3 regions of the Streptomyces sp. NPDC056948 genome follow, and region 1 is predicted to be linked to each of the others. Evidence: predicted binding sites of a transcription regulator. Region 1 holds the regulator's gene; each other region holds the start of a gene.
The links. Region 1 encodes HrcA, which represses chaperone genes, less so after heat shock. Its sites were predicted from a motif close to TTNGCACTCNGNNNNNCNGAGTGCNAA; they were not measured.
Positions count from the first base shown of each region.

Region 2: a site for HrcA is predicted at 1,084-1,110, ahead of groES (co-chaperone GroES). Genes of this name have one in related genera too.
Region 3: a site for HrcA is predicted at 1,393-1,419, ahead of groL (chaperonin GroEL). Genes of this name have one in related genera too.

Region 1 covers NZ_JBHUQX010000042.1:758-3,022, forward strand. Annotated here, with positions in the region: gene dnaJ (molecular chaperone DnaJ) at 1-473, opposite strand, end outside; gene hrcA (heat-inducible transcriptional repressor HrcA) at 473-1,489, opposite strand; gene ACFTZL_RS08085 (MBL fold metallo-hydrolase) at 1,661-2,265, shown strand, end outside.
Region 2 covers NZ_JBHUQX010000419.1:1,170-3,434, forward strand. Annotated here, with positions in the region: gene groL (chaperonin GroEL) at 1-507, opposite strand, end outside; gene groES (co-chaperone GroES) at 629-937, opposite strand; gene ACFTZL_RS36700 (polysaccharide deacetylase family protein) at 1,142-1,834, opposite strand; gene ACFTZL_RS36705 (polysaccharide deacetylase family protein) at 1,870-2,265, opposite strand, start outside.
Region 3 covers NZ_JBHUQX010000005.1:45,401-47,665, forward strand. Annotated here, with positions in the region: gene groL (chaperonin GroEL) at 1-1,230, opposite strand, end outside; gene ACFTZL_RS01540 (cold-shock protein) at 1,564-1,767, opposite strand; gene ACFTZL_RS01545 (MoaD/ThiS family protein) at 2,216-2,265, opposite strand, start outside.

The DNA of each region.
Region 1 (2,265 bases):
TGCGCACTCGTCCCCGGCGCGGCACCCTCGCCGCTGCAGGTGTTGCAGACGACGGCCGTGTCGACCTGGATGTCCTTGGTCGTACCGAAGGCGGCCTCGTCGAGCTCGATCTCGATACGGATCATCGCGTCCTGGCCGCGGCGGGTGCGCGAGCGCGGACCGCGCTGCGACGCCGTGCCGAAGAACGCGTCCATGATGTCCGAGAAGTTCCCGAAGCCACCGGCTCCGAAGCCGCCCGCGCCGCCGCCGGCGGCCTGCGAGAGCGGGTCGCCGCCGAGGTCGTAGACCTGCTTCTTCTGCGGGTCCGACAACACCTCGTAAGCGGCGTTGATCTCCTTGAACCGCTCCTGGGTCTTCGGATCGGGGTTGACGTCCGGATGCAGCTCGCGTGCGAGCCGCCGGAAGGCCTTCTTGATCTCTTCCTGCGACGCGTCGCGGCGCACGCCGAGTACGGCGTAGTAGTCCGTGGCCACTACGACTCCGCCAGGATCTGTCCGACGTACCGTGCCACTGCGCGTACCGCTCCCATCGTTCCCGGGTAGTCCATGCGGGTCGGTCCGACCACGCCGAGCTTGGCGACTGCCTCGCCGCCCGAACCGTAGCCGACCGACACGACGGACGTGGAGTTGAGTCCCTCGTGGGCGTTCTCATGACCGATACGTACGGTCACGCCCGGATCCTTCGCCTCGCCGAGCAGCTTGAGGAGCACGACCTGCTCCTCCAGCGCCTCCAGCACCGGCCGGATCACCAGGGGAAAGTCATGCCCGAAGCGGGTGAGATTGGCGGTGCCGCCGATCATCAGCCGCTCCTCGTTCTCCTCGACGAGCGTCTCCAGAAGCGTGGAGAGCACCGTGGAAACCGTACCCCGGTCCTCGTGCTCGAACGCCTCCGGCAGATCCTCCACCAAACTCGGCACATCCGCGAAACGGCGGTTCGCGACACGGCTGTTGAGCCGTGCGCGCAGATCCGCGAGCGAGGCCTCGCCGAAGGGCGCCACGCAGTCGACCACACGCTGCTCGACCCGCCCGGTGTCCGTGATCAGCACGAGCATCAGACGCGCGGGCGCGAGAGCGAGCAACTCCACATGCCGCACGGTCGACCGGGTCAGCGACGGATACTGCACGACGGCCACCTGGCGCGTGAGCTGCGCCAGCAGCCGCACCGTACGCGCCACGACGTCGTCGAGATCGACGGCACCCTCGAGGAAGTTCTGGATCGCGCGCCGCTCGGGCGCGGTCATCGGCTTGACGCCGGCCAGCTTGTCCACGAACAGCCGGTAGCCCTTGTCGGTGGGGATGCGCCCGGCACTGGTGTGCGGCTGGGCGATGTATCCCTCGTCCTCGAGGGCCGCCATGTCGTTGCGGACGGTGGCCGGGGAGACGCCGAGGCTGTGCCGCTCGGTGAGGGCCTTGGAGCCGACGGGCTCCTCGGTGCCGACGTAGTCCTGAACGATGGCGCGCAGCACCTGAAGCCTGCGTTCACTGAGCATCGCGCACACCTCCAGAAGTCGTCCGCCTGCTGCCCTGCTGTCGTGGCCTGGCACTCTGCGCGTGCGAGTGCCAGCATTCCCCGGCCCAGTGTACGGCGGTGGGGTGCACCCCCGGCAAGGCTGGTCGTGCGCTGTCGTGCCCGCGACGGGTGTCACCGCTAGCGTCGCCGTATGACGGTGACTTGGGAAGAGCTCGGGTGGGAGCGGGTGGCCGCCGGGGTGGGACGGTGCCGGCTTCCGGTGTGGGACTGCACGGCGGGACTGGTGGCCGGTGAGGGCGCGGTCCTCATGATCGACGCGGGGTCCAGCCCGGCCGAGGGCGCGAGGTTGCGCGCGCAGGCGCAGTCGCTCACCGGTCACCATGTGACGCATCTCGCGCTGACCCACCCCCACTTCGACCATGTCTTCGGCGCGGCGGCCTTCCCTGAGGCGGAGGTTTTCGGCGCGGTGGGCGTGGACGCGGTCCTCACCCGCGTGCGGGACCGCGAGGAGCTGCGCGCGGACGCGGTACGGAACGGCCTGGCGGCGCCCGTCGCGCAGGAGTCGGCGGAACGGCTGGTCCCGCCCCGCCATCTGGTCTCCGGCGAGTGGACGCTCGACCTGGGTGGCGGCCGCCAGGTGCTGCTGGCGAACGTGGGCCCGGGGCACACCGCGCACGACCTGGCGGTGCTGGTGCCGGGTGATCCGGAGGTGGTGTTCTGCGGCGACCTGGTCGAGGAGTCCGGCGAGCCCCAGGCGGGCACCGACGCCGTGCCGTCGCACTGGCCGGCCGCCCT
Region 2 (2,265 bases), on a different contig from region 1:
CTTGCCGACCTTGTCCATCGCCTCGGCGATGAGCTCGCCGACCTGCTGGTCCTGGGCGGACAGACCGGCGACGGCGGCGATGTCGGACTTCTCGTCGATCGGGCGGGCGGTCGCGAGGAGCTCCTCGGACACAGCCTTGACCGCGGCGTCGATGCCCTTCTTCAGGGCGGCCGGGGAGGCACCGGCGGCGACGTTCTTCAGGCCCTCGCGCACGAGCGCCTGGGCGAGCACGGTCGCGGTGGTCGTACCGTCACCCGCGATGTCGTTGGTCTTGGTCGCCACCTCCTTGACCAGCTGGGCACCGAGGTTCTCGTACGGGTCCTCGACCTCTACCTCACGGGCGATGGTCACGCCGTCGTTGGTGATGGTGGGGGCACCGAACTTCTTGTCGATGACGACGTTGCGGCCCTTGGGGCCGATCGTCACCTTGACCGTGTCGGCAAGCTTGTTGACGCCGCGCTCGAGGGCGCGACGGGCGTCCTCGTCGAACTTCAGGATCTTCGCCATGGGAGCGGTTCAGCCCTCTCGGAAAATGTGGGTGAAACGAACCGCGCCCCCGACGCCCGGCTTCATAAGGTCGCGGGGGCCAGGGGCGCAGTTCACTGCAATGCTGGTAATGCGGGGTGAATTACTTCTCGACGATCGCGAGCACGTCGCGAGCCGAGAGGACGAGGTACTCCTCGCCGTTGTACTTCACCTCGGTGCCGCCGTACTTGCTGTAGAGCACGACATCGCCGACGGAGACGTCGAGCGGAAGACGGTTACCGTCCTCGAAGCGGCCCGGGCCCACGGCCAGGACGACGCCCTCCTGGGGCTTCTCCTTGGCGGTGTCCGGGATGACCAGGCCAGAGGCGGTGGTCTGCTCGGCGTCGAGCGGCTGGACCACAATGCGGTCCTCGAGCGGCTTGATGGCAACCTTGGAGCTGGTGGTCGTCACGATCCGACCTCCCCCTTCGGAGATCTCACGGGGTTAACTGTCTGAGGTGGCGACCAGGTCGATCCGTCGTCGCGGGTGCCGGACCTGCCCGTCGCTGTGTTGGCACTCTCCAGGGGGGAGTGCCAGAGCCGAGACTATGACCGCGATTAGCACTCGGTCAAGCGGACTGCTAATTGGCCGCGGCGCGTCGGCGGTCGGTCCGGGTCAGAGGTAGTCCTCCAGCCGCCCCACCCGCAGCCCCCGCCTCTCGATCTCCCTCAGCAGCCGCACGGTCCGTTCCGTCGGTGTCAGGGACTCCGTCTCGGCCGACGGCACGGAGACGATGTCGCCGGGGCCAAGGCGCGGCTCGCCGTGGCTATAGGTCAGTTCGCCGTCGGCGGACAGGGACGCCCGCCAGAGGACGACCGCCGTGATGCCGCAGTCGGCGGCCGCGCGCAGGGTCGTCGTGTCGTACGTGCCGTGGGGCGGGCGGAAGAGGTGGGGGCGGATGCCGAAGCGGGTGCGGAGTTTGTGCTGCTGGCCGCAGATCTCGGCGCGCTGGCCGACGTAGGGCAGGCCGCGCAGGGCCGGATGGTCGAGGGTGTGGTTCTGGAGGGACACACCGACCGCGCGCAGCCGGGCGAGCCGGCCGTATCCGGGTCCGGCGACGCTGTCCGTGAGGAACAGGCTGACCGGGAGCCGCCGTTCGCTGACGAGGCCGGCGAAGCGGGGGTCGCGTTCGGCGCCGTCGTCGTAGGTCAGGAAGACGACCGGGTCGCGGGTGCGGACCCGGTCCACGACGGGCGGCAGTCGCGCCGGACGCGCGAGGGAGCCGGCCGCGTGGGTCGGGTCCTGGCCCCGGCCGTCCGCTCCCGCCCGCTCCCCCGCCGCCCCGGCGCAACCGGCCAGCAGGAGCATGCCCGCACAGAGCGCGGCGACGGTCGGCAGCCGCCTCACAGGTAGTCCTCCAGCCGCCCCACCGCGTATCCCTCGGTCGTGACCTTGTTCAGGAAGCGGCGGATCATGTCGGGCATGGCGCCCTTCCACTGCTCGCGGCCCCGGAAGTGGGTGAGGACGATGTCGCCCGGGCGCAGCCTCCGGTCCGACTCGCGGTACTCCCAGTGGTCGACGAAGACCTCCGCGTTCCAGAGGGGGGCGTACGCGATGCCGCAGACCTTGGCGGCGCGCAGGGTCGCCCTGTCGTAGCTGCCGAAGGGCGGGCGGAAGAGGGTGGGGCGGGTGCCGTAGCGCCTCTCGATGAAGCGCTGCATGCCGCAGATCTCGCGCCTCTGCGCGCGGTACGACAGACCCGGCAGGTAGCGGTGCCAGAGGGTGTGGTTGTTCAGGAC
Region 3 (2,265 bases), on a different contig from region 1:
GACGATGCCCTCCTCGACGGCCGCCTTGGCGTTGCGCACGGCGTCCTCGATGCGGTGCTTGCGCTCCTTGAGCTCCACCTCGGTGGCGGCACCGGCCTTGATGACCGCGACACCGCCGGCGAGCTTCGCCAGGCGCTCCTGCAGCTTCTCGCGGTCGTAGTCCGAGTCGCTGTTCTCGATCTCGGCGCGGATCTGGTTGACGCGGCCGTTGACCTGGTCGGTCGAACCGGCACCGTCGACGATGGTCGTCTCGTCCTTGGTGATGACCACCTTGCGGGCCTTGCCCAGCAGGTCGACCGTGGCGTTCTCCAGCTTGAGGCCGACCTCCTCGGAGATCACCTCGCCGCCGGTGAGGATGCCGATGTCCTGCAGCATCGCCTTGCGGCGGTCACCGAAGCCCGGGGCCTTGACGGCGACGGACTTGAAGGTGCCGCGGATCTTGTTGACGACCAGGGTCGACAGGGCCTCGCCCTCGACGTCCTCGGCGATGATCAGCAGCGGCTTGCCCGACTGCATGACCTTCTCGAGGAGCGGGAGCAGGTCCTTGACGTTCGAGATCTTGGAGTTCGCGATCAGGATGTACGGGTCGTCGAGGACGGCCTCCATACGCTCCATGTCGGTCGCGAAGTACGCCGAGATGTAGCCCTTGTCGAAGCGCATACCCTCGGTGAGTTCCAGCTCCAGACCGAAGGTCTGGGACTCCTCGACGGTGATGACGCCTTCCTTGCCGACCTTGTCCATGGCCTCGGCGATGAGCTCGCCGATCTGGGTGTCGGCGGCGGAGATGGAGGCCGTGGAAGCGATCTGCTCCTTGGTCTCGACATCCTTCGCCTGCTCCAGCAGGGCGGCGGAGACGGCCTCGACGGCGCGCTCGATGCCACGCTTGAGGGCCATCGGGTTGGCGCCGGCGGCTACGTTGCGCAGGCCCTCCTTGACCAGGGCCTGGGCGAGAACGGTCGCGGTGGTCGTACCGTCACCGGCGACGTCGTCCGTCTTCTTGGCGACTTCCTTGACCAGCTCGGCGCCGATCTTCTCGTACGGGTCCTCGAGCTCGATCTCCTTGGCGATGGAGACACCATCGTTGGTGATCGTGGGGGCGCCCCACTTCTTCTCGAGGACGACGTTGCGGCCCTTGGGGCCGAGCGTCACCTTCACGGCGTCCGCGAGCTGGTTCATGCCGCGCTCGAGGCCGCGCCGCGCCTCCTCGTCGAACGCGATGATCTTGGCCATGTGAAGTGGTCCCTCCAGGACTGGGGGTGATTACTTCGGACCGCGCCCGCGCCCGCGACGGACGGCTCGCCAGCCTCGTGGTTCCTTCCCCACCCGGCCTGCGGGCCTCACCGACCCGGTCCTTACGTTGTCACTCTCACCTTCAGAGTGCTAACGCAATGATTAGCACTCGGGCATGGCGAGTGCAAGCGCCTCCCAGGGATCGGGCGGGCCGCTCAGCCGCCCGCGAACGGCGTCCGGCGGGCCCCTCGGACAGACCGAAGGGCCCGCACCCCGGGGGGTACGGGCCCTTCAGAGAAGACCTGCCGCTTGCGGTTTGTCGTGGTCGCGCGTTCAGGCAGCCACGCGAACCATGTCGGCCTGTGGACCCTTCTGGCCCTGCGAGATCTCGAACTCGACCCGCTGACCCTCTTCAAGGGTGCGGTAGCCGTCCATCTGAATCGCGCTGTAGTGGACGAAAACATCCGCACCACCGTCGACCGCGATGAAGCCGTACCCCTTCTCCGCGTTGAACCACTTGACGGTGCCCTGAGCCATGCCTAACTCCCCTATTACTGGCCCTTGCACAGATCCGCACTTCGCGGATCCGGGTCAGACCTCACCCCCCACGGATTGGGGGCGTGCGCCGGAACGCGTCGACCGCGGCCGAATGTATCTGTCCAACTGCCCTCTGCAACAGGTCAATCGGACGAGAATTCCGGACGCGCGGGATCCGGAATGTGGGGAGAATTCACCTGACTTCAGGGCAAGTCGGGCCACGCAAAGGGAACAAAAGCGGCGAAAGACGCACACACTTTGGCTACATCTTGTCGGGCTCGCGGCAGGAATTCAGGGTGCCCGATCAGGGGATCGGGATCGCGTTCCCCAACTGTACCGCGCTCAATCACACAGAATTGCCCCCTCCGCTTCTCTCACGGAGGGGGCAATTCGATGAACGCTCAGTGACGGCCGTTACCGATGGTAATAATCAAGCCGGTCGACCGGTTCAGCCGCCGGCGACGGCCGGAATGATCGACACACCGGCACCGTCCGGCG